Phreatobacter stygius: one gene and its partner. The protein of the gene in region 1 binds, or shares a complex with, the protein of each later gene. Links are inferred from orthologs where the notes say so. Each region holds a gene or a part of one and is shown in the gene's direction. Other genes may lie near its edges. The genes, in order: pnp and E8M01_RS27730.

Region 1 (11,423 bases):
GACGGCGAAGAGGCGATCTTCGAGGGACGGGTGTTCGGCACGCTGGCCTGGCCGCCGCGCGGCGCGCAAGGTTTCGGTTACGACCCGATGTTTGTGCCCGACGGCCTGGCACTGACCTTCGGCGAGATCGGGCCGGAAGCCAAACATGGCCTGCCGCCCCATGGCCAGGGCCTGTCGCACCGCGCCCGCGCCTTCATGCGGCTCGCCGAAACGGTCCTGCCGCCGCTTCAAAACCTGGCCGGAAAGGCCTAGATACGGGCCATGACGACATTTCGACCTCCCGGCGGCGGCGGCACGGACGATCCCGGATTCGGGGTCTATGTCCATTGGCCGTTCTGCGCCTCGAAATGTCCCTATTGCGATTTCAACAGCCATGTCCGCCATGTCGCGCCCGACCAGGAGCGCTTCGTTGCGGCGTTTGCCCGCGAATTGAGGACGACCGCCGCGCGTGTGCCCGGCCGCCGCGTGTCGTCGATCTTCCTCGGTGGCGGCACGCCCTCGCTGATGTTGCCGGCAACGGTTGGCGCCGTGCTCGACGAGATCGCCAGGCTCTGGACCGTCGGTGCCGATTGCGAGGTGACGCTGGAGGCCAATCCGACCAGCGTCGAGGCCGAGCGCTTCAAGGGTTTTCGCGCCGCCGGCGTCAACCGGGTCTCGCTCGGCGTCCAGGCGCTCGACGATGCCGACCTGAAAAGTCTCGGCCGGATGCATTCGGTCGACGAGGCGCTGCGCGCTGTCGACGTCGCGCGCCGGCATTTCGACCGCTATTCCTTCGATCTCATCTATGCCCGCACCGACCAGACCCCTCAGGCCTGGGAGGCCGAGCTCCGGCGGGCCATTGCGGAAGCCGCCGAACATCTCTCGCTCTACCAGCTCACCATTGAGCCCGGCACGGTGTTCGAGGCCCTGCACCGCGCCGGCAAGCTGAAGGTCCCGGACGCCGAAATGGGCCGGGTTCTTTACGACCTGACCCAGCAGATTTGCAGCGAGGCCGGGCTGCCGGCCTATGAGATTTCCAACCACGCCCGCCCCGGCGCCGAGTGCCGGCACAACATGATCTATTGGCGTTCGGGCGATTTCGCCGGCGTCGGGCCCGGCGCCCATGGCCGGCTGACGCTTGGCAACGGCCGGGTCGCGACATCAACCGAAAAGCATCCGGAAACCTGGCTCGGCCTGGTCGAGGCCCAGGGTTCCGGCGTCATTGCCGAGGAGCGGCTGGTCCAGGAAGAGACCGCGGACGAATTCCTGGTCATGGGCCTGAGGCTCGCCGAAGGCATTGACCTGAAGCGCTATGAGGCCCTGTCCGGCCGCGTGCTGGATCCCGAGCGCATTGCCTTCCTGGAGGGCGAAGGTTTCCTGGCGCGCCTGCCCGGCGATCGCCTCAAGGTGACCCCGGCGGGTTTCCCGGTGCTCGACGCCGTGGTCGCCGATCTCGCGATGTGAGCCGTCTTCGGCTCGGCTCGGTTTGGGCGCCGTCGCGCCGCATGGCTTTTCCAGCCCATGCGGCCTAGGTTCCGCCGATGCGGATGAATCTCAGGCTCAACCTGCTGACTGAAACCACCACCTGGCGGCGCAGCGTCCGGCTGGAGACGCTGATCCGGCTGCGCTGGTTCGCGCTCGCCGGCCAGACCGCGGCGATCTTCACGGTATTCTGGGGTCTTGATTCCTCGCTGCCGATCGAATGGTGCCTGATCGCGGTCGGCGCCTCGGCCTGGCTCAACATTTCGCTCCGGCTGCGTTATCCGGCCAATCACCGGCTGGACGCGCCGGAAGCCGGCGCGTCGCTCGCCTGGGACATCCTGCAGCTGGCCTTCCTGTTGTTCCTCACCGGCGGCTTGGAAAATCCCTTTGCCTTCCTGTTCCTCGCCCCGGTGCTGATCTCGGCCACCTCGCTGCCGCCGCGCATGACCCTGTCGATCGGCGTCCTGGCGGTGGCTTGCGCCAGTGTCGTCGCCTTCGTGCATTTGCCGCTGCCGTGGGAATGGCGCGACGACCTGCGTCTGCCGACGCTCTACCTCTTCGGCGTCTGGGCGGCGCTGGTGCTCTGCATTTCCTTCATCGGGCTCTATGCCTGGCAGGTCGCCGAGGAATCGCGCCAGTTCACCGACGCGCTCGCCGCCACCGAACTGGTGCTGGCGCGCGAGCTGCACCTGTCGCAGCTCGACGGCCTGGCCGCCGCCGCCGCGCATGAACTCGGCACGCCGCTCGCGACCATTGCGCTGGTCACCAAGGAGCTCGCCGGCGAATTGCCCAAGGACGGGCCGATCGGCGAGGACATGGCGCTGCTCGGCGAGCAGGTCAAACGCTGCCGCGAGATTCTGGCCAAACTGAAGAGCCTGTCGGGCGGCGACGCGCCGTTCGACACCATGCCGCTGGCCCAGCTGATCGAGGAGGTGGTCCAGCCACACCGTTTCTTCGACGTCGCCATCACCGTCGACCTGCCTGAGAACCGCGAGGGCGGCCCGGTGATCCAGCGCAACCCGGCGGTGCTCTACGGGCTCGGCAATATTGTCGAAAACGCCGTCGATTTCGCCCGCTCGTCGGTGGCGATCAAGGCGCATTGGGACAATAGCCAGGTGGCCGTCATCATTGCCGACGACGGCCCGGGCTTCCCGCCCGATATCGTCGACCGCATTGGCGAGCCCTATCTCACCCGGCGCGGCAAGGGCCGCAGCCGGCGCGCGGCGGACGAGGAGCAGATCGGCGAGGAGCCGTCGGGCATGGGGCTCGGCGTGTTCATCGCCAAGACATTGCTGGAACGGTCCGGCGCGCGTATCACCTTCCGCAACAGGACGGCGCCCGAAACCGGCGCCATCGTCGAGGTGGTCTGGCCGCGCGCGGCCTTCCGCGACGGCCTCTCCGGTCCGGCGCCCAGGGCCGTTCCGGTGCAGCCGGCGCAGACCGAGACTTGAGTGGCGCCGCCGACATCCTAGATAAGGAAGACGGCACTGGTGCCGAAATCGCCGACCGGAGGTGCATCACATGCTCGAGAATGAATCCGCCACTCACACGGCATCGGTCGAATTGCCGGCGGATCGCTCGCTCCTGGTCGTCGATGACGACAAGCCATTCCTGCAGCGCTTGTGCCGGGCCATGGAGGCCCGCGGCTTCGCGGTCACGCCGGCCGAAAGCGTGGCCCAGGGCCTGGCCGTGGTCGCGGCGCGCCCGCCGGCCTTCGCCGTGGTCGACATGCGGCTCGGCGACGGCAACGGCCTCGATGTCATCTCGGCCTTGAAGACGGCGCGCCCCGACGCGCGCGGCGTCATCCTGACCGGCTATGGCAATATCGCCACCGCGGTGAACGCGGTGAAGCTTGGCGCCGTCGACTATCTGGCCAAGCCCGCCGACGCCGACGACGTGTTCGCAGCCCTTCTGGCGGTGGCGCGGCCGATGAGCGACCTGCCGGAAAACCCGATGTCGGCCGACCGGGTGCGCTGGGAACATATCCAGCGGGTTTATGAGCTGTGCAGCCGCAACGTCTCCGAGACCGCCCGCCGGCTCGGCATGCACCGGCGCACCCTGCAGCGCATCCTGGCCAAGCGCGCGCCGCGCTGATCCGGCCTCACAGGTCCCAATTGCCGCGCGCCAGCGGGTCGTGCAGCAGGGTCAGCCGGCCGGCGGCGGCGCGGGCGAAGCGCAGCAGCATGGCCTTGCGGGTTGCCGCCGCCAGCGGCGTGGCGATGCCGTCGCGCAGCAGTTCGGCGCCATGGGCGTCGGCCAGGATCAGGCCGGCCTCGTCCGGCAGGATCGCGGTCGGGAAATCCGGCGCGACCGCAAACAGCACCCGGTCGGCATGGGCGCGATAGTCGCCCCATTTGCGATCGGTGCGGAAATCATCGATCGAGGATTTGACCTCGATGATCCACAGCGTTCCCGCCGGATTGAGCGCCACCAGGTCGGCGCGCCGGCCGGACGGCAAGGGCAATTCGGCGACCACGGCGAAATCGAGCGCCGCCATCAGCCGGGTCGTGCCGCGGGCAATGGCCAGCGCCCGTTCCGACTGACGGCCGTCGACGGGAGGCTGGGGCAGGGTGGCGGAGGGGCTTCGGTCCATGGCTCATCATGCGGCGATTCAGGCCCGGCGTGGAAGCCTGCGGCCGGTCCCCGGGGGGCGAACCACCGTATCGCTTCCCTTTGCGCCGTTTTCGTGTATAAGCCGCGCCTTCGGTGGCACGATCTGTACCACCGGGTCCGCACCGGCGCTCATTCCCTGTTCATTGCCCGCGGAGCCATTCGACCACGCTGGACGACATCCCGGCGCGGCCGCAAGACCAACACTCATGAATAAGGATTTGACCGATGTCGGTTTCTGACGCCCGTAAGGCCGAGCTCATCAAGGAATATGCCCTGAAGGCCGGCGACACTGGTTCGCCTGAGGTCCAGGTTGCGATCCTCACCGAGCGCATCACCAATCTGACCGAGCATTTCAAGAGCCACGTGAAGGACAACCATTCCCGCCGTGGTCTTCTGAAGATGGTTTCGCAGCGCCGTTCGCTTCTCGACTATGTGAAGCGCAAGGACGAGCCGCGCTACAAGGCGCTGATCGAGCGCCTCGGCATCCGTCGCTGACATCCGGACCGGCCCTGCCGCTTGAACAGCGGGCGGGGCCGTTTCGCATTCGAGAGGCCTTCCCATCCCGGGAGCCTCCGCACCGAAGGCCGCGCAGGGTCGCGGTCCTGGCTAGACAAGGCCACACACTGGACAGACCGATCGCCATGGCAGGATCGCAAGGGGCTCGGGGCGCGTGACGCCGCGATACGAGCCTCTTGCCGTCTTGCCCATGGCTATTTGCCGTCCGTAGGTCCGAGAAAGGAAAAAAGCCATGTTCGATATTCATCGCGAGGAGATCACCTGGGGTGGTCGCAAGCTGGTCCTCGAGACCGGCAAGATCGCCCGCCAGGCGCACGGCGCCGTGCTCGCCACCTATGGCGAGACCACCGTGCTCGCCACCGTCGTGTCCAATTTCGAGCCGAAGGCCGGCATCGACTTCTTCCCGCTGACGGTCAACTATCAGGAAAAATACTTCGCGGCCGGTCGCATTCCCGGCGGCTATTTCAAGCGTGAAGGCCAGCCGACCGAGCGCGAGACGCTGGTGTCGCGCCTGATCGACCGGCCGATCCGGCCGCTGTTCGTCGACGGCTACAAGAACGAGACGCAGGTGATCGTCACCACGCTCTCGCACGACATGGAAAACGATCCCGACATCGTCGCCATGGTCGCCGCTTCCGCGGCGTTGACCCTGTCCGGCGTGCCCTTCATGGGCCCGGTGGGTGCCGCCCGCGTCGGTTACATCGACGGCGAATACGTGCTCAACCCCTATGTCGACGACATCAAGGATTCGAAGCTCGATCTGGTCGTCGCCGGCACCGCCGACGCCGTGCTGATGGTTGAATCGGAAGCCCAGGAGCTGTCCGAAGAGGTCATGCTCGGCGCCGTCATGTTCGGCCACAAATATTTCCAGCCGGTCATCAACGCGATCATCGCGCTGGCCGAGAAGGCCGCCAAGGAACCGCGCGACTTCACCCCGCCCGACTATTCGGCGCTGGAGAAGGACATGCTGGCGCTGGTCGAGAAGGACCTGCGCGCCGCCTATTCGATCCGCGAGAAGACCGCCCGTTATGCCGCGGTCGGCGAAGTCAAGAAGACGGCGCTGGCCCAGTTCGCCGGCGATGCCGCCGAAGGCAAGCTGGACAAGCAGGTGGTTGCCGGCGTGTTCAAGGAGCTCGAAGCCAAGGTCGTTCGCCTGAACATCCTCGACACCGGCTCGCGCATCGACGGCCGTGACCTGAAGACCGTCCGTCCGATCGTCTCGGAAGTCGGCATCCTGCCGCGCACCCATGGTTCGGCCGTGTTCACCCGCGGCGAGACCCAGGCACTGGTGGTCACCACGCTCGGCACCGCGGAAGACGAGCAGTTCATCGACGCGCTCAACGGCACCTACAAGGAAAACTTCCTGCTGCACTACAACTTCCCCCCCTATTCGGTGGGTGAAGCCGGCCGCATGGGCCGTCCGGGCCGCCGCGAAGTCGGCCACGGCAAGCTTGCCTGGCGCGCGGTGCGTCCGATGCTGCCGGAGAAGCACGAGTTCCCCTACACCATCCGCGTCGTTTCCGAGGTCACCGAGTCCAACGGTTCCTCGTCGATGGCCACCGTCTGCGGCGCCTCGCTGGCGCTGATGGACGCCGGCGTGCCGATCAAGCGTCCGATCGCCGGTATCGCCATGGGCCTGATCCTCGAGGGCGAGCGCTTCGCGGTGCTGTCCGACATCCTCGGCGACGAGGATCACCTCGGCGACATGGACTTCAAGGTGGCCGGTTCGTCCGAGGGCATCACCTCGCTCCAGATGGACATCAAGATCGCCGGCATCACCGAGGAGATCATGAAGGTCGCCCTCGGCCAGGCCAAGGACGGCCGCGCCCATATCCTGGGCGAGATGGCCAATGCGCTCACCGCCGCCCGTTCGGAGCTCGGCGAACATGCGCCGCGCATCGAGAGCTTCAAGATCCCGACCGACAAGATCCGCGAAGTGATCGGCACCGGCGGCAAGGTGATCCGCGAGATCGTCGAGAAGACCGGCGCCAAGATCAATATCGAGGACGACGGCACCGTGAAGGTGGCGTCGGCCAATGGCGAATCGATCCGCGCCGCGGTCAACTGGATCAAGTCGATCACCCAGGAGCCCGAGCTCGGCCAGATCTATGACGGCACCGTCGTCAAGGTTGTCGATTTCGGCGCCTTCGTGAACTTCTTCGGCTCGCGTGACGGCCTCGTCCACATCTCGCAGCTCGCCAATCAGCGGGTCGGCAAGGTGACCGACGTGGTCAAGGAAGGCGACAAGGTCAAGGTGAAGCTGCTCGGCTTCGACGATCGCGGCAAGACCCGCCTGTCGATGAAGATCGTCGACCAGACGACCGGCGAAGACCTCGAGAAGAAGCAGAAGGAAGAGGGCGACGCCGCCGAGTGAGCGGTGCGCTGAAAGGCCTTCTTTGGCCGACGGATGAATTCAAGGAGGGCGGCCGAAAGGCCGCCCTTTTTGCTGGGCGCCGGCAGGATCGGCCATGCGGCCGAGGCGCTCGCCCGGTCGTTTCTTTCGACGCAACGCAATTTCTCAAGAGGTGCAAGACCGCGGAAACATGGCCGTGCTGAAACTGAAGGGGATGGCAGCGCCGCTGCCGCCAAGCTGACGGTTTTTTTAGGTGATGACCAGCACGGCGATTTCAGGGCACCGGTTGCCGACCCAATATGTCCTGGCCGCCGGCTGCGTGCTCGCCGCGATCCTGCTCATGGTGGTTGGCCAACATATCGACCGGCGCCTCGGCCGCCGTGTCGACCGGATCGCGGCCGGCATCGTCTCGATCGATCCGGCACGGCTGAACCCGGCCCATGACGGCCGCCTCGTTCATGTCACCGGCATCGTCACGGCCCAGGCGCCGGTGGTCGATCCCGACACCGGCTTTCAGGCCGACGGCCTCAAGCTGACGCGCCAGGTCGAGATGTTCCAGTGGATGCGCCTCACCGGCGCCGATTCCGCCAGCCGGACCATCGCGGCCCGCTGGCTCGGCTTCGGTTATCCGACCATGCTCCTGAGCATCGACGGCAAGCCCGACGGGCGCAGCAATCCGCCCATGCCGCTGATGTCACGGACCATGCTCGCGCCGGGCATGCTGATCGGCGACCTGCCGCTCGACCCGCGGCTTGCCGAGCGCATTGCCCCTGTCGTCCGCCAGCCGGTATCGGCCGGGGCCTTGCCGGCGCTGGCCGCCAGGCTCGGGCGGAACGATCTGCGCCTGGTCGGCGGACGCATCGTTTCGGCCGTCGATCCCGCGGCGCCCGAGGTCGGCGATCTCGCGATATCCTATAGCCTGGAGGTCGCCGGCCCCGCCCCGGTGAGCCTGATCGCGCGCCAGCAGGGTGACCGCCTGGTGCCGGTCTCGGCCGATGAGGCGCGGATATTGCCGGTCACGATGGCCGGCGGCGTCCACGACGCCGGCTATTTCGCGGCCCAGGCGCGCGCCGCCGTCGGCCATGACTGGAGCTGGACGATGCGTCTTCTGGCGCTCGGCCTCGTCGCCATGGGGTGCTGTGTCGTCATCTATTGGGGCGCCGATCTCACCGGTCGGGACCATGAGATCGGCGGCATCCTCCTGATGATCCCGGTGCTGCTGGTCGCCGCGCCGGTCTGGGGACTGGCCATGCTCCTTGCCCTCGTCATGGGCCTGACCTGGTGGGCGCTGGCGCTCGGCATGGCCGGCTGCCTCGCCGTCATGGTCTGGCTGACCCTGCACTGGCTCGATCGCGGCCCGGGACAGCAGGCCTGACCGTCAGCCCGCTTCCGGACGAAGCGAACCGACGGCCGGTCGCGGTCTCAATTCGTCGCGAAGCAGTAGAACAGGCCGTTGCCACCGGTCGCCTTCAAGGCGTCGATGCCGCAGCCGCGCGACGGATGGGAGGTGTTCCACGACAGCGCCGGCGGCTCGGTGTTCAGGCCCTGGCGGTCATGATGGCCAACCATGGCGGAGCCCTCGCCGCTCTTGGTCCAGTTGCCGCAGGTGCGATCGTCGGCGCCGGCAAAGGCGGTGCCGTCGGTCTGCGAGCCGGTCAGGATGTCATGCATGTTGGGCGTGTCGCCGCGGCCGTTCACCAGCTCGCCTTTTTCGGTCAGCGCCGTCTGCTTGTTGAGATTGTTGGTGCCGTGCAGTTCGGCGACGTCCTTGGCGATGACCGCGCCGCGGGCATTCTGCCAGGGGCCGCGGCCGATCCGGTCGCGCGCATTCACGGCGCCCGCCCCTTGCGTCGACAGATAGGCCCGCCAGGTGCGGGTTCCGGCCCCTGCGGCCTGGGCGAGCGCCTGGCAATGCCGGTCGGCGCCTTCGAGCCCGCCGAGGTCGGCGCCCCGTCCGGGTCCCTGAGAGGTGATGAAGAAGGTCATGTTGGCGGGCTGGGCGACCGCCGGCGCCCCCATCAGGGCAAGGGCTGCGGCAGCGGCGAGAAGGCTGGTCTGGCAGCGGGTCATGGGGCTTCCTCCGGGTCGTTATGACGAGCCGCGCTTTGCCGCGCGGCTTCGCTTAAACCCTAGGGAGAGAAGATTTTTCCGCCAAAACACAGGTCGGTGAGACATGTAACCATGTTGCATTGGAACCGGCCGTGCCCGGCCGGCCCGTCAGCTCTTGCTTGCGGCGAGCTTTTTCACCGCCGCGCTGGTCACCACCGCGCGCCGCTCGGCATAGGCCTCGTGGTTCTCTTCGATCCGCGGCAGGTCATAGAGATAGTTGACCATCACGCCATGGGATTGCCTGAGGCCCGAGGCCGACAGGTCGGCGCCGGGATTGATCCGCTCGAGCCTGGCGCCATTGCCGAGATGGAAACGGGCGACCGGATCGAGCGGCCGCCCGCCCGGCGATTTGGCCGCGACGAAATAGCGGGCGGCGGCGCGCGCCAGCACCCGGTCGACCCATTCGGCGGCCAGGGTGTTGGCGCGCCAGTCGGGCTTGTCCAGGAGCTGCAGCGCCTCGCGGTCTTCCGCCGCGAGCTCCGAGGGTTCGGCCTCGCGCTCCTGTTTCAGCCAGCGCGCGAAACCCGGCACCGGCGACAGCGTCACGAAGGTCGCGAGCTTCGGCAGCTCCCGTTTCAGCTCCTCCACCACCTGCTTGATCAGGAACGAGCCGAAGGAAATGCCGGCAAGCCCGTCCTGGCAGTTGGAGATCGAATAGAACACCGCCACCCGGGCCTCGTCGGCGGCCACCGGCATGCCGCCTTCGGCGATCAGCGGCCCGATCGCGCCGGGGATTTCGGTGGTTAGCGCCACCTCGACGAAGATCAGCGGCTCGTCGTCGAGCTGGGGATGGAAGAAGGCATAGCAGCGCCGGTCTTCCGGCTGCAGCCTGCGGCGCAGGTCGTCCCAGTCCCTGATCGCGTGGACCGCCTCGTAGCGGATGATCTTTTCCAGGATATTGGCCGGCGTCGACCAGTCGATGCGCCGGACCACCAGGAAACCGCGATTGAACCAGGATGAGAACAGGTGGACGAGATCGCTGTCGAGCACCTTCAGTTCCGGGTGGTCGGGCAGTCGTGCCAGCAGGTCCTCGCGCAGCCTGACCAGCGACAGCGTGCCGCCCGGCGCCAGGTTGAGCCGGCGGACCAGTTCCTGGCGGCGCGGTTCGGCGGCGACATGCAGCTGGGCGGTGGCCGCGGCCGTCGGGTCGGCCTGGTAGTCGGCGATCGCCGCCTGCAGCTTGTCATGGTCGGCGGCGAAACGTTCGGCGACCGCGCCGAGCACGGCCGTGCGGCCCTTGGCGTCGAGCGCGCGATAGCTGGAAATGATGTCGCGGGCGAGCGCCACGCCCGAAGCCTCGCCCCGGCGGGACAGGAGCTGGTCGGCCAGTTGCAGGATATCGGCGGGCGAGCGCCTGGTGGTCTCCTCCGGACCCCAGCCGATCAGCTGGCGGCTGCGCCGGGTGACGGTTGCGAGCAGATCAGTCACGAAGGTCATGCGGCCGGTCTCCAGCGGCCGGCGGCGCCGGCCTCAGGACATGATCCGAAGTTCCCGGGCATCGGGGCGCCGAGGCCCGGTCCCTTTGATCATGCCTCACTCCAATGGTCGTGATGGTGCCACAGATTGTTGCGCTGCGGCGAGGCCGTTTTCACACCTTCGCGCGATCGGCCATCAGGCCGCCGGCCGCCAGTCGATATGCAGCTCCTCGCGAAAGGCGAAGCGCTTCAGGTGGTCCTCGACGACCTGTTCGAGGGTTTGCAGCCGCTCGGTTGTCGCATCGAGGCGCAAGGACAGAATGTCGCCATTGGCAGTGAGGATCAGTCGCGCTTCCTCGCTGAACGGGATCTTGCCCGTATGGGCATCGAACTCGACCTGGAACTTGTGGCTCCAATGCTTGCACAGCTGCTGCAAGTAGCGGCTGGCATTGGCGGTGGCAACGTCGGCGAGAGAAACAGGCATATCAATTCCTTCGAGGATCTTGGCCTCGATCATGAACGTCCGTGCGGCGATGAAAAGGCATGCGGGCATGCGGTGCCGCAGGGCTCCCGCGCGCCCAGAGCATTTCCCGCCGGCCTGGATCGGCTTGCCAACCCCGCCGGCCGTGAAACAGGCGGGTCCCAAGCCGGGCGGAAATTGCGCGAGAGCATGGCGCGGCCTTGGCGACACGCGTCGCGGCTGGCCGGAAACCTGTCGCTTAAGGATCGGGCTTCGAGCCGGCGTCGGCAGGCTCGGCCGGTCAGCGGTTCTTGAAGTCGGCCGGCCGCTTCTCGGCGAAGGCTGCCATGCCTTCCTTCTGGTCGGCCATGGCGAACATCGCGTGGAACACCCGGCGTTCGAAACGCACGCCCTCGGCGAGCGTCGTCTCATAGGACCGGTTGACCGATTCCTTGGTCATCATGACGGCCGGCAGCGACAGGTCGGCGATCTGGGC
Region 2 (12,063 bases), 2.9 Mb from region 1 along the record:
CCGGCGACCCGAACCGCGATTGTTGAAATTGGTCAGCGCGGCGCGCGCGATGCCCATCACGTCGATGCCGTTATGGGAGTAGAAATTCTTGTCTTCCGCCGCCAGGAAGGCCTGCACCACCAGTTTCGGCACGGCCTGGATCGGCAGATAGAGCCGGCGCTCGCGGGCATATTCGGCCATCAGCTGGCCGTCCGCGGCGTGGACGCGGCTCATGATCGGCGGCTCGTAATTGCGCAGGGTGTTGTAGTCCGGCAACTCCTTCGTCACGGTCAGGATATAGACCGCCACGCCGGCCGCGCCGATGAGGAAGGCCACCGTGCCAAGGCCGAACGCCCAGCCGAAGAATCGGAGAATAAGTTTCATCCGGTCATTTCGTGCCCGACGGGCAGCGCCTCTCGTCCCCGTGGTACCGCCGCGAAGGAACCGGGGCCGGGGGTGCCCTGTCCTGACTGCCTCAAATCATACCACGTCGCCTCGCCCCTGACAGGCGCGAATGCCGCTGCGGGGCTTCCGGCCGACCGATGCCCCGCGACTGTGGCGCGGATGTGACCCGGACGTGACCGCGCCTCTTTAGCGATACTCGTCCCGCCGCGCTACTCTGGATCGGCGCTGCGCGGTCGCCGCGCTTTCTGGATTTATCTCTGCGCGGCTGGGCGCGCCACCGCCCGGCCGGCAAAGAACTGGTCGATCGCCTTGGTGACCGAATCGGCGGTCCGCTGGCGCCAGATCGCCGAGGTGAGCATTTCCACATCCTTGGCGCTGGAGACGAAGCCGAGCTCGACCAGAACCGAGGGGATGTCGTGGGCACGCAGCACCTGGAAGCCGGCCGAACGCAGAGGCAGGCGATGCATGCGGGTGGCGTGGCGCATTTCGCCGGCGAGCGTGCGGGCGAAATTGGCCGAGAACATGCGCGTTTCGCGGCGCGTCAGGTCGATCAGGATGTCGGCGATCTCGGAGGGCTCGTCCGACAGGTCGAGGCCGGCAATGGCGTCGGCCTTGTTCTCGCGCTCGGCGAGCCTGGCCGAATCGGCGTCGGAAGCCCGGTCCGACAGGGTGTAGACGGTGACGCCGCGGGCGTTGTCCTGGGCGCCACTGATCGAATCGGCATGGATCGAGACGAACAGCGCACCATTGTGCTCGCGCGCGATCCGCACCCGGTCGCCGAGCGGAATGAAGATGTCGCGGTCGCGGGTCATCACCACCCGGTAGCGTCCGGTGGCGTTGAGCTTGTCGCGCAGCACCCGGGCGAAATCGAGGATGATGGTCTTCTCCTCTTCGCCCGAGGCCGCCACCGCGCCCGGATCGATGCCGCCATGGCCGGGATCGATGATCACCACCGGCGGACCATCGGGCGCCGCGGTGCGGGTCGAGACACGCGGGCCGAAGCCCTCGCGATCGCCCCGGCGGGCGAGATTGGAGGTCGCCCGCTCGTTCTGGGCGCGCCGAAAGCCGTCGGCGTCGGTGCGCACGAGCTCGAGCACGACCTGCGGCGGCGCGCCGTCGCGGCCCTCGACCAGGTGGGCGCGCTCGATCAGCGCCGGCCCGGTCAGATCGACCACCACCCGTGACTTGCTGGGGGCGAACAGGCCGTAACGGAAGGCCTGGATCAGGCCGCGCGCGCCGGTGCCGGCGGTCTGCGCGGTGGAACGCGCGCCGGAATGCGCCCGCTGGTTGCCGATCTGGAAATTGACCTCGTCGAGATCGATGATCACCCGGTAGGGATCGGCGAGCGCGAAAGCCCTGATCTCGATATTGCGGGTGAGCTCGAACGACAGCCTGGTGCGGCCGCCATCGCCGGTGATGTGGGCGCCCGAGACCACCGCCGGCAAGATCGTCCGTGCCGCATGCGCCCGCGCCTCGCCGGCCCCGCCGTCGCGCGCGGCGGTCGAAGCAATCGCGCCGGTCGAAACCGGCTCGCTGGTCTCGGCACGCAGAGCTTCGCCCGCGAACAGCGTCGCGGCCAACAGAGCGCCAAGAAAACGGGAACCGGCCATGGCCCCTCGAAGGTCGGACGAGGCGGCGCCAGGACAACCAGCAAGGACCGCCAGGAGATGGGATAACCCATAGGGCCTCCCGGGTTAACTGCCCGTTAAGCATCCCCGGACAGCCGGCCCGGAAGCGTTGCCGGAAAGACACGAAACAGACCGTCGCCCTTCCCTGCCGGGGAAGCTCCGGCCGCCTCCGCGCGGCCGTCCGGCGGCTTGGACGCCGAATGCCGGGCACGGACCCGAATGTGTGGGAATTTGGCCACAGAACGGCCATGAAGGTGACCGGCCAAGGCCCGTTCACGACTTCGTGAACACCAGCCAAGCCAATGACTGGGCACGCTTAATTCCGACGATTCACCCTCATCACCGAGCGCCAAAGACAATGAGCCACCACGCAGAGAATGCCGCTCCCGGCGACAAGGCCCTTGCCGATGCCGGTGCCCGCGACAGCACCGATGTCAGCGCCAATGCCGGAGCGATGTCGCGCCGCCTGTTCCTCCTGGCCTCGCCCGCCGTGCTCGCCGGCTGCGTCACCGGCGGCGGCCCGATCGGCTCCTATGCCGGGCGCCAGGATGCCGGTGTCACCTTGCCGGCCATGGACACCTCCAATGTCGACCCGCGCTTCCTGCGCCAGGAAGTCGCCTATGCGACACGCGAGGTCGCCGGCACCATCGTGGTCAGGCCGAGCGAGCGGCATCTCTATTACGTGCTCGGCAATGGCAGGGCGATCCGCTACGGCGTCGGCGTCGGCCGCCAGGGCGCGCTCTGGCACGGCCGCGCCGCGGTCGGCCGCAAGGGCTCGTGGCCGAACTGGACGCCGACCGCCAACATGATCGCCTATGACCAGCGCAACGCGCGTTATGCCGGCGGCATGGCCGGCGGCATCGCCAACCCGCTCGGCGCCCGCGCGCTCTACCTCTATCGCGGCAGCCGGGACACCATGTACCGCCTGCACGGGACCAACGTGCCCTCGTCGATCGGCCAGGCCGTGTCGTCCGGCTGCATCCGCTTGTTCAACCACGACATTATCGATCTGCACGACCGCGCGCGGATCGGCACGCCCGTGGTGGTCATGGCCTGACGGACCGCGCCACGGTTTGTACGACGGCTACGCTTGCCAAGGTCGCACTTCCGCCGCTACATAGGTCATGACACGGTCATGCGGGTATGGAGCGGCGTGTCGATCGAAGGCAGCCGAAGGTTTCATTCCGTGGCCCCGATCCGAGCGCTCCCTGACCCCCGCACGCGTGGCGCCGTCTTCGGCGAGCCGCTGCCATGTCACCCTTAGCCGCGCCCCGTCCGGGGCCGCGTCGCACTTCGAAAGGGTCTCGCCCATGTCGGGATCGACGGCACAGCCGGGTTACAGGCGGACGGGAGATCTGATGATCGCCTGCTCATCCGCTGGCCCCGCCGTCGGCATTGCGACCAGGCTTGCACCCTCCCCTTCCACCGCAATGACGGCCGTGCGCCGGCGCCTTCACGGCGCCGCCCTGGCACTTTCTGCAGAGCGGGGCCCGACCGGGCCGGCGCTCGCGGCCGCCGTAAACTTCAAGAGCTCATCCGATGGCCAACAAGATGCTCATCGACGCCGCCCACCCGGAAGAAACCCGGGTCGTGGTGGTCCGTGGTAATCGTGTCGAGGAATTCGACTTCGAAAGCCAGTCACGCAAACAGCTGCGCGGCAATATCTATCTCGCCAAGGTAACGCGGGTCGAACCCTCGCTGCAGGCTGCCTTCATCGAATATGGCGGCAACCGGCACGGCTTCCTCGCCTTCTCGGAAATCCATCCCGACTATTACCAGATCCCGGTCGCCGACCGCGAAGCGCTGCTGGCGGAAGAAGCCCGCTCGCATCGTGACGACGACGACGAGGAAGGCGGCCGGAGCGAACGTGGCGGCCGCGGGGCCAAGGACGGCGGCCGCGATGGCGGCAGGCGCCGCCGGCGGCGCGGCGGTCCGCGCCCGCGCAACGAGGCCGCCGAAGCCAAGACCTCGGACGCAGTGACCGGTGACGCCGAGACCGACGAGGACGAGGCCGGCGCCGAAGGCCATGACGAGGCGCAGGACGACGGCCGCGACCGGCAAGACGACGACCGCGACGACCGGCAGAACGACGACGGCGGCGACGAGCCGCGCTCCGAGAGCCGCGACACCGAAGAGAACGGTGACGGCGACGGCGACGAACGCGGCAACGGCCATGTCGAGGAGGCACCGGCCGAAGAGGACGTGGTCGAATCGGTCGGCGCGGGCGACGCCTATGAGGACATGCCCGACCGCACCTTCCGGCCGCGCAAGCAGTACAAGATCCAGGAGGTGATCAAGCGCCGGCAGGTCATGCTGGTGCAGGTCGTCAAGGAAGAGCGCGGCAACAAGGGCGCGGCGCTGACCACCTATCTGTCGCTCGCCGGCCGCTATTCCGTGCTGATGCCGAACACCGCGCGCGGCGGCGGCATTTCGCGCAAGATCACCAATGCCGCCGACCGCAAGCGCCTGAAGTCGATCGCCGGCGACCTGGAAGTGCCGGACGGCATGGGCGTCATCCTGCGCACCGCCGGCGCCAACCGCACCAAGACCGAAGTCAAGCGCGACTTCGAATATCTCCTGCGCATGTGGGAGACGGTGCGCGAGGTGACCTTGAAGTCGAATGCGCCGACGCTGGTCTATGAAGAAGGCTCGCTGATCAAGCGCTCGATCCGCGATCTCTACAACAAGGACATCGAAGAGGTCCTGGTCGCCGGCGAGGAAGGCTACAAGGAAGCCAAGGACTTCATGCGCATGCTCATGCCGAGCCATGCCAAGAACGTGAAGTCTTATCGCGAGCCGCAGCCGCTGTTCGCCCGCTCGGGCGTCGAAGCCCAGCTCGACGCGATGTTCTCCAACACCGTGCAGCTGAAATCCGGCGGCTATATCGTCATCAACCCGACCGAAGCCCTAGTCGCCATCGACGTGAACTCGGGCCGCTCGACCCGCGAGCACAATATCGAGGACACGGCGCTGCGCACCAATGCGGAGGCCGCCGACGAGGTGGCGCGCCAGCTCAGGCTGCGCGACCTTGCCGGCCTGATCGTCGTCGACTTCATCGACATGGACGAGAACCGCAACAACCGGGCGGTCGAGAAGCGCATGAAGGATGCGCTGAAGAACGACCGGGCGCGGATCCAGGTTGGCCGCATCTCGCATTTCGGCCTCCTGGAAATGAGCCGCCAGCGCATCCGCACCGGCGTGCTTGAAAGCTCGACCGAGGTCTGCGCCACCTGCGGCGGCACCGGCCATGTCCGCTCGGTCTCCTCGGTTGCGCTGCACCTGCTGCGGTCGGTCGAGGAGCAATTGCTGCGCTCGGCCATGTATGACGTCGTCGTGCGCACCCGCACCGCGGTGGCGCTCTATGTGCTCAACAACAAGCGCGCCCACCTGCACGAACTGGAGAGCCGGTTCCGCGTCAGCGTCGACATCACCGCCGACGAGACGGTCAGCGGCCAGCACATGTTCGCCATCGAAAAGGGCGCGCAGGTCCATACCCATGAGACCGCCTACCGGCCGCCGGTGATCGCGCCGCTGCCGGTCGACCCGGACGATCTGATCGACGACGAGATCGAAGAGGACGACGAGGCCGAGGCCGAGGTGCAGACCAGCGCCGAGCCGCGCGAGCCGCGCGAGCCGCGTGGTGAGCAGCGTGCCGAGACCGAAGACGGCGAAAAGCGGCGTAAGCGCCGGCGCCGGCGGCGGCGCGGCCGTGGCGGCGAAGGCCGCGAAGACGGCGGACGCGATGAATTCGGCGCCGAGCGGCCGCATGTCGCGGGCCAGGCGAACGACGATCTCGATGCCGACGACGCCGAGGACGGCGATGATGAGGCCGGCGCCGAGGATCAGGCGCTGGAAGGTGCCGCCACCGACGATGCGAGCAGCGAAGGCCGCCGCCGCCGGCGCGGCCGTCGTGGCGGGCGCCGCAACCGGCGCGAGGACGAACCGGGCTTCGTGGCCGAAGGCGAGACCGAGGCCGGGACCGAAGCTGGCGCCGAGACGGGCGCGGACGAGGTCGGCGAACCTGCCGTCGTCGAGGCTCCGGTCGTGACCGCGGAACCGGCCGCCGAGGCCGAACCGAAACATGCCGGACGGCGCGGCCGGCCCCGTCGTGGCAAGGCTGCCGCGGCTGAAGAACTGGCCGCGAGCGAGGCAGCCGAAGGCGCGGCGACTGCGGAAGCGGCCCCGGCCGAAGCCGCTCCGGCGCCGGCGAAACCGGCGCGCCGCCGCCGGACACCGGCAGCCGATGTCGCTGCCGAGGCAGCGGCCGTTCCCGCCGACACCGTGGTTCAGGCTGAGCCGGCGGCGGCCCCCCCGGCGAGGCGCCGGCGCACGCCCGCGCCGGAACCGCTGGCCCAAGCCTCTGTCGAAACTCCTGCCGAAGCCCCTGTGGCAGCCCCGCCGACGCCGCCGGCCCTGCCGCCCATGGCCGCGCCGGTTGTCGCGCCAGTCGTGGCGCCGGTGGCCATGTCGGTGGCACCGGCGGCTGTCGAGGAGCCAGTGAAACGCCGTCGTACGCCCGACCCGGAACCGGTCGAGATCGTGCAATCGGCGACCCCGGCCGCGCCCCGGCGCGCCGGCTGGTGGAACCGCAAGGCCGAGGGCTGAGCCCTCCGCGAGGCTCGCTGAGAACAACGAACGGCCGGGGGCACCTCCGGCCGTTTTCGTTTGTCCCACAGGCGGTCCAGCCGGTTCGAATCGACGGCCGGAATCGGCCAGCGGAATCAACTGGAACCGATTCCCGCCCTGCCCGGTCCCGTCAGATGATTCCGTGCCGCTGCGTCAGCGCGAACAAAAGGCGAAACGGCCGCCGCAGAGCTGTCACAATCCAGCCACACTTCGCCACCCCCCACGCGATGTTGGGAATATCTCCCGCGGTTCCGCACATGACTGTGGAGAGCCGGCGAAGGGTTGGTGAATTTTTCCTTGGCGAATCTCCTCGGAATCTCCGACACTTGGCTCGCTGGTGCCAGCTCCCCCCTTAAAATTTGACCGCCCGACACCATATTTAGGGGTCTGTTTACCCATAGCCCCTATATCTTGACGACATGAAGGCATGCCGCTTACCTTGGAGTTCGGTTCGGCGGGTCTGTTCAAAGTTCTCGCCGCACCAAATCCCCAGACGGTTTCCAGGCTAACGTCGCGCGCCAGCGCCGCGTGGCGGGAGGAGTCTTTGCCATCCGATGGCGCGTTCCCTTGCCGGAGCGCTGCCCGCGGGCGGCGAAGTGTCGCCGCGACACCGTCCGGGAACGCGCCAAGCGCGACAAGAGTTAACCAGCGGACCGGTTCTCCCCTGTGGAGAGCGGGGATGGTGGGTGAAGGCGGCAAAAGGGTCCGGCAGAACCGGACCGACGCAGGTCCAGGGCATGGACCGCGGGGCGGCTCGGGAGCACAATTCCCGGCCAGGACATGAAGGACGAAGACGATGCGCATCGAACGGCGATACACCAAGGCGGGCCAGTCGCCCTATGCAGACATCGCGTTCCGTGCGGCCACGTCCGAGATCCGCAATCCGGACGGTTCGATCGTGTTCCGGCAGGCCGACATCTCGGTGCCCGAGGCCTGGAGCCAGGTTGCGGCCGACATTCTCGCGCAGAAATACTTCCGCAAGGCCGGCGTGCCGGCGCGCATGAAGAAGGTCGAGGAAAATTCGGTCCCGTCCTGGCTGTGGCGCTCGGCCCCCGACGAGAAGGCCATGAAGGAACTGCCGGAGAAGGAACGCTGGACCGGCGAGACCTCGTCGACCCAGGTGTTCGACCGGCTGGCCGGCACCTGGACCTATTGGGGCTGGAAGGGCGGCTATTTCGAAGCGGAAGCCGATGCCCAGGCTTTCTTCGATGAACTGCGCTACATGCTCGCCCTGCAGATGGTGGCGCCCAATTCGCCGCAATGGTTCAACACCGGCCTGCACTGGGCCTATGGCATCGACGGCCCCGGCCAGGGCCACTATTACGTCGATTTCGAAACCGGCAAGCTGACCAAGTCCAAGTCGGCTTACGAGCATCCGCAGCCGCATGCCTGTTTCATCCAGTCGGTCGCCGACGACCTCGTCAACGAGGGCGGCATCATGGACCTGTGGGTGCGCGAGGCGCGCCTGTTCAAATATGGCTCGGGCACCGGCTCCAACTTCTCCTATCTGCGCGGCGAAGGCGAAAAGCTCGCCGGTGGCGGCCGTTCGTCCGGCCTGATGAGCTTCCTGAAGATCGGCGACCGGGCCGCCGGCGCGATCAAGTCGGGCGGCACCACGCGCCGCGCCGCCAAGATGGTGGTGGTCGACGTCGATCACCCTGATATCGAGGCCTATATCGACTGGAAGGTGATCGAGGAGCAGAAGGTCGCGAGCCTGGTCACTGGCTCGAAGATCAATGCCAAGCACCTCAAGGCCATCATGAAGGCCTGCGTCAATTGCGAAGGCGCCGATGGCGAGCGCCTGGACGGCTGTTTCGACCCGGCGATGAACCCGGCGCTGAAGCGCGAGATCAAGGCCGCCCGCAAGTCGATGGTGCCCGACAATTACATCAAGCGGGTGATCCAGTTCGCCCGCCAGGGCTATACCGATATCGATTTCCCGACCTATGACACCGACTGGGATTCGGATGCCTACCTGACGGTGGCCGGCCAGAACTCCAACAATTCGGTGTCGCTGAAGGACGACTTCCTGCGCGCCGTGGAGACCGATGGCGACTGGAACCTGACGGCGCGCATCACCGGCAAGCCGATCAAGACGCTGAAGGCCCGCGACCTCTGGGAAAAGATCGGCCACGCCGCCTGGGCCTCCGCCGACCCGGGGCTGCATTTCAACACCACGATGAACGACTGGCACACCTGCCCCGCCGCCGGCCCGATCCGCGCGTCGAACCCGTGCTCGGAATATATGTTCCTCGACGACACCGCCTGCAATCTGGCGTCTGCCAACCTGTTGCAGTTCTACGATGCCAAGGCCAAGCAGTTCGACATCGACGGCTACGAGCATCTCTGCCGGCTGTGGTCGGTGGTGCTCGAGATCTCGGTGCTGATGGCGCAATTCCCGTCGCGCCAGATCGCCGAATTGTCCTACGAATACCGCACCCTCGGCCTGGGTTACGCCAATATCGGCGGCCTGTTGATGACCATGGGCATTCCCTATGACAGCGACCGGGGCCGCGCGCTCGCCGGCGCGCTGACCGCGGTCATGACCGGCATCGCCTACAAGACCTCGGCCGAAATGGCCGGCGAACTCGGCACCTTCCCCGGTTATGCGCCGAACCGCGAGCACATGCTCCGGGTCATCCGCAACCATCGCCGCGCCGCCCATGGCGAGACCGCGGGTTACGAGAGCCTGGCGGTCAACCCGGTGGCGCTCGACCACGCCAATTGCCCGGATCCGGAAATCGTCGCCCGCGCCAAGAAGGCCTGGGACGATGCGCTGGCGCTCGGCGAAATCAACGGCTATCGCAATGCCCAGGTCTCGGTGATCGCGCCGACCGGCACGATCGGCCTGGTGATGGATTGCGACACCACCGGCATCGAGCCCGACTTCGCCCTGGTGAAGTTCAAGAAGCTCGCCGGCGGCGGCTATTTCAAGATCATCAACCAGGCGGTGCCGGCGGCGCTGCGCACGCTCGGCTACTCCGAAGCCGATATCGCGGAGATGGAGGCCTATGCGGTCGGCCATGGCACGCTGAAGCAGGCGCCCGCCATCAATACCGGCTCGCTGAAGGCCAAGGGCTTCACCGATGCGGCGATCGCCAAGGCCGAAGCGCAGTTGAAGACCGCCTTCGACATCAAGTTCGTGTTCAACAAGTGGACGCTGGGTGAAGACTTCCTGGTCAGGACGCTGGGCATTCCGGCCGACGAGATCAATGCGCCGGGCTTCGAACTGCTGACCCGCGTCGGCTTCTCGAAAAAGGATATCGAGACCGCCAACGAGCATGTCTGCGGCGCCATGACGCTGGAAGGCGCGCCGCACCTGAAGCTCGAGCATTATGCGGTGTTCGACTGCGCCAACCCCTGCGGCCGCAAGGGCAAGCGCTACCTCTCGGTGGAAAGCCATATCCACATGATGGCGGCGGCCCAGCCGTTCATCTCGGGCGCCATTTCCAAGACCATCAACATGCCGAACGAAGCGACCGTCGACGACTGCAAGTCGGCCTATATGCTGTCGTGGAAGCTGGCGCTGAAGGCCAATGCGCTCTACCGCGACGGCTCCAAGCTGTCGCAGCCGCTGAACTCGCAGCTGATCGAGGACGAGGACGACGAGGACGGCGTCGAGGAGTTCCTGGAAAAGCCGCAGGCCGCGCGCGCAGCAGCCCTCGCCGAGCGCATCGTCGAGAAGGTGGTCGAGCGTGTCCAGGTGATCCGCGACCGCGAGAAGATGCCCGACCGCCGCAAGGGTTATACCCAGAAGGCGGTGGTCGGCGGCCACAAGGTCTATCTGCGCACCGGCGAATATGACGACGGCCGCATCGGCGAGATCTTCATCGACATGCACAAGGAGGGCGCGGCGCTTCGCTCGCTGCTCAACAACTTCGCCATCGCCATCTCGCTCGGCCTGCAATATGGCGTGCCGCTGGACGAATATGTCGACGCCTTCACCTTCACCCGCTTCGAGCCGGCGGGCCCGGTGCAGGGCAATGACACGATCAAATATGCCACCTCGATCCTCGACTACGTGTTCCGCGAACTGGCGGTGAGCTATCTCGGCCGCTTCGACCTCGGCCATGTCGATCCGGGCGAAAGCCGCTACGACGCACTCGGCACCGGGGCTGCCGAAGGCACCAAGAGCGTGCTGTCCAAGGGCCTGGTGCGCGGCAAGACCGACAAGTTCACGCTGGTCTCGGCCAATTCCGGCCCGACGCCGGCGCTGACGCCGGGCTCGCTCGCCAATGACAGCCGCACCTCCGGCACTGTGGTGACCATGCGCACGCAAGGCGCCAACGCGCTGAAGGAAGAGGTGGCGGCCGCCGTCTCGCCAGCGCTCGGCGCCCTGTTCGACCAGGCCCCGGCGCCGGCCGCCAATGCCGAACGGACCACCGCCGACCGGCGGGCGGAAGCCAAGCTCCGCGGTTATGTCGGCGACGCCTGCCCGGAGTGCTCGAACTTCACCATGGTGCGCAATGGCACCTGCCTGAAGTGCGACACCTGCGGGTCGACGACGGGCTGCAGCTGAGGGGCTTTCGAGCTGGTTCGTGTGGCGTGCCCAAAAGTCACGCCGCAATTTCCCAAAGTCGCGCCGCAATTGGAACCAAAGTCACGGTTTCTGCGGGGCCATAGGTAGCGCGACACCGTTAATGCGAACCGCCGCCGGCTCATGCCAGCGGCGGTTTTCTTGTTTGTTACCGAACTCACACTCACCCTGAATACGGGTTCTCTAACGCTATCGAGGGAACTCGGAAGAGTTTTACGGAAAGCGTCTAAAGACATCTAAGATCTGAGTGAGCCCTGGGTAATGCGGGTAAGGCCCATGTCGCGCCTTCTCAAGATTGCTGGCTGGAGTGGCGATAAGCGCGGCAATGTTGTCTTCGTTCATGGGCTCGGCGGCCACCCCTACGACACCTGGCGGAGGAAGCACGATAACTCCACCTTCTGGCCGCTCTGGTTGGCAAAGGATGTGCCGGGTCTAGCGGTCTATTCCCTTGGCTATGTATCGCCGCCGACGAATTGGCTCGGAACAGCCATGCCGCTCCTTGATGAAGCGGCTCACGCCTTGCGAGTCCTGCTCAACAGTGACGAACTCAGAACAGGACCAATCACTTTCATTTGTCACAGCTTGGGCGGCCTCATCGTCAAAAGCGTTCTTCGCTCAGCGAACGAACAGAAGGGCGACCCTGCAATTGCAGATTTCTGGCCTGCTGCCGGTTTCGTGGACACGTTCCTAAGCTAAATTCGCTTGGTTTTCGAACTCCATCGGACTGAGATAGCCGAGCGTCGAATGACGCCGGCGTGGATTGTAGAAGCGCTCGATGTAATCGAACACGTCAGCCTTGGCCTGATCGCGCGTGCGGTAGACCTTGCGAGCCGTCCGCTCGGTCTTGAGCGAGGAGAAGAAGCTCTCCATTGCGGCATTATCCCAGAC

What was found.
Region 2: the proteins of pnp (region 1) and E8M01_RS27730 are in contact, whole or in part, in a cryo-EM structure (PDB 9QH0), measured with the Escherichia coli proteins. The link is inferred for Phreatobacter stygius from one-to-one orthologs.

The regions. Positions count from the first base shown.
Region 1 is NZ_CP039690.1:3,012,806-3,024,228, forward strand. Bases 4,462-7,393 are described here. They hold pnp (polyribonucleotide nucleotidyltransferase), read left to right. Parts: upstream 4,462-4,822; coding sequence 4,823-6,964; downstream 6,965-7,393. Other genes in these bases: rpsO (30S ribosomal protein S15), read left to right, coding at 4,462-4,569; E8M01_RS13985 (TMEM43 family protein), read left to right, coding at 7,200-7,393. Also shown: E8M01_RS13950 (non-canonical purine NTP pyrophosphatase), read left to right, coding at 1-252; radical SAM family heme chaperone HemW, read left to right, coding at 262-1,443; E8M01_RS13960 (ActS/PrrB/RegB family redox-sensitive histidine kinase), read left to right, coding at 1,521-2,912; E8M01_RS13965 (ActR/PrrA/RegA family redox response regulator transcription factor), read left to right, coding at 2,983-3,555; E8M01_RS13970 (MmcB family DNA repair protein), read right to left, coding at 3,563-4,054; more of rpsO, read left to right, coding at 4,300-4,461; more of E8M01_RS13985, read left to right, coding at 7,394-8,318; E8M01_RS13990 (lectin), read right to left, coding at 8,366-9,013; E8M01_RS13995 (malonyl-CoA decarboxylase), read right to left, coding at 9,161-10,489; E8M01_RS14000 (DUF2218 domain-containing protein), read right to left, coding at 10,664-10,984; E8M01_RS14005 (enoyl-CoA hydratase), read right to left, coding at 11,229-11,423. UniProt on the Escherichia coli protein: Involved in mRNA degradation. Catalyzes the phosphorolysis of single-stranded polyribonucleotides processively in the 3'- to 5'-direction. Also involved, along with RNase II, in tRNA processing.
Region 2 is NZ_CP039690.1:5,866,575-5,878,637, reverse strand. What follows is about bases 3,246-6,817. They hold E8M01_RS27730 (Rne/Rng family ribonuclease), read left to right. Parts: upstream 3,246-3,551; coding sequence 3,552-6,617; downstream 6,618-6,817. In the rest of the region: E8M01_RS27745 (penicillin-binding protein 1A), read right to left, coding at 1-363; E8M01_RS27740 (N-acetylmuramoyl-L-alanine amidase), read right to left, coding at 636-1,994; E8M01_RS27735 (L,D-transpeptidase), read left to right, coding at 2,467-3,069; E8M01_RS27725 (vitamin B12-dependent ribonucleotide reductase), read left to right, coding at 7,435-11,157; E8M01_RS27720 (esterase/lipase family protein), read left to right, coding at 11,452-11,871. UniProt on the Escherichia coli protein: Endoribonuclease that plays a central role in RNA processing and decay. Required for the maturation of 5S and 16S rRNAs and the majority of tRNAs. Also involved in the degradation of most mRNAs.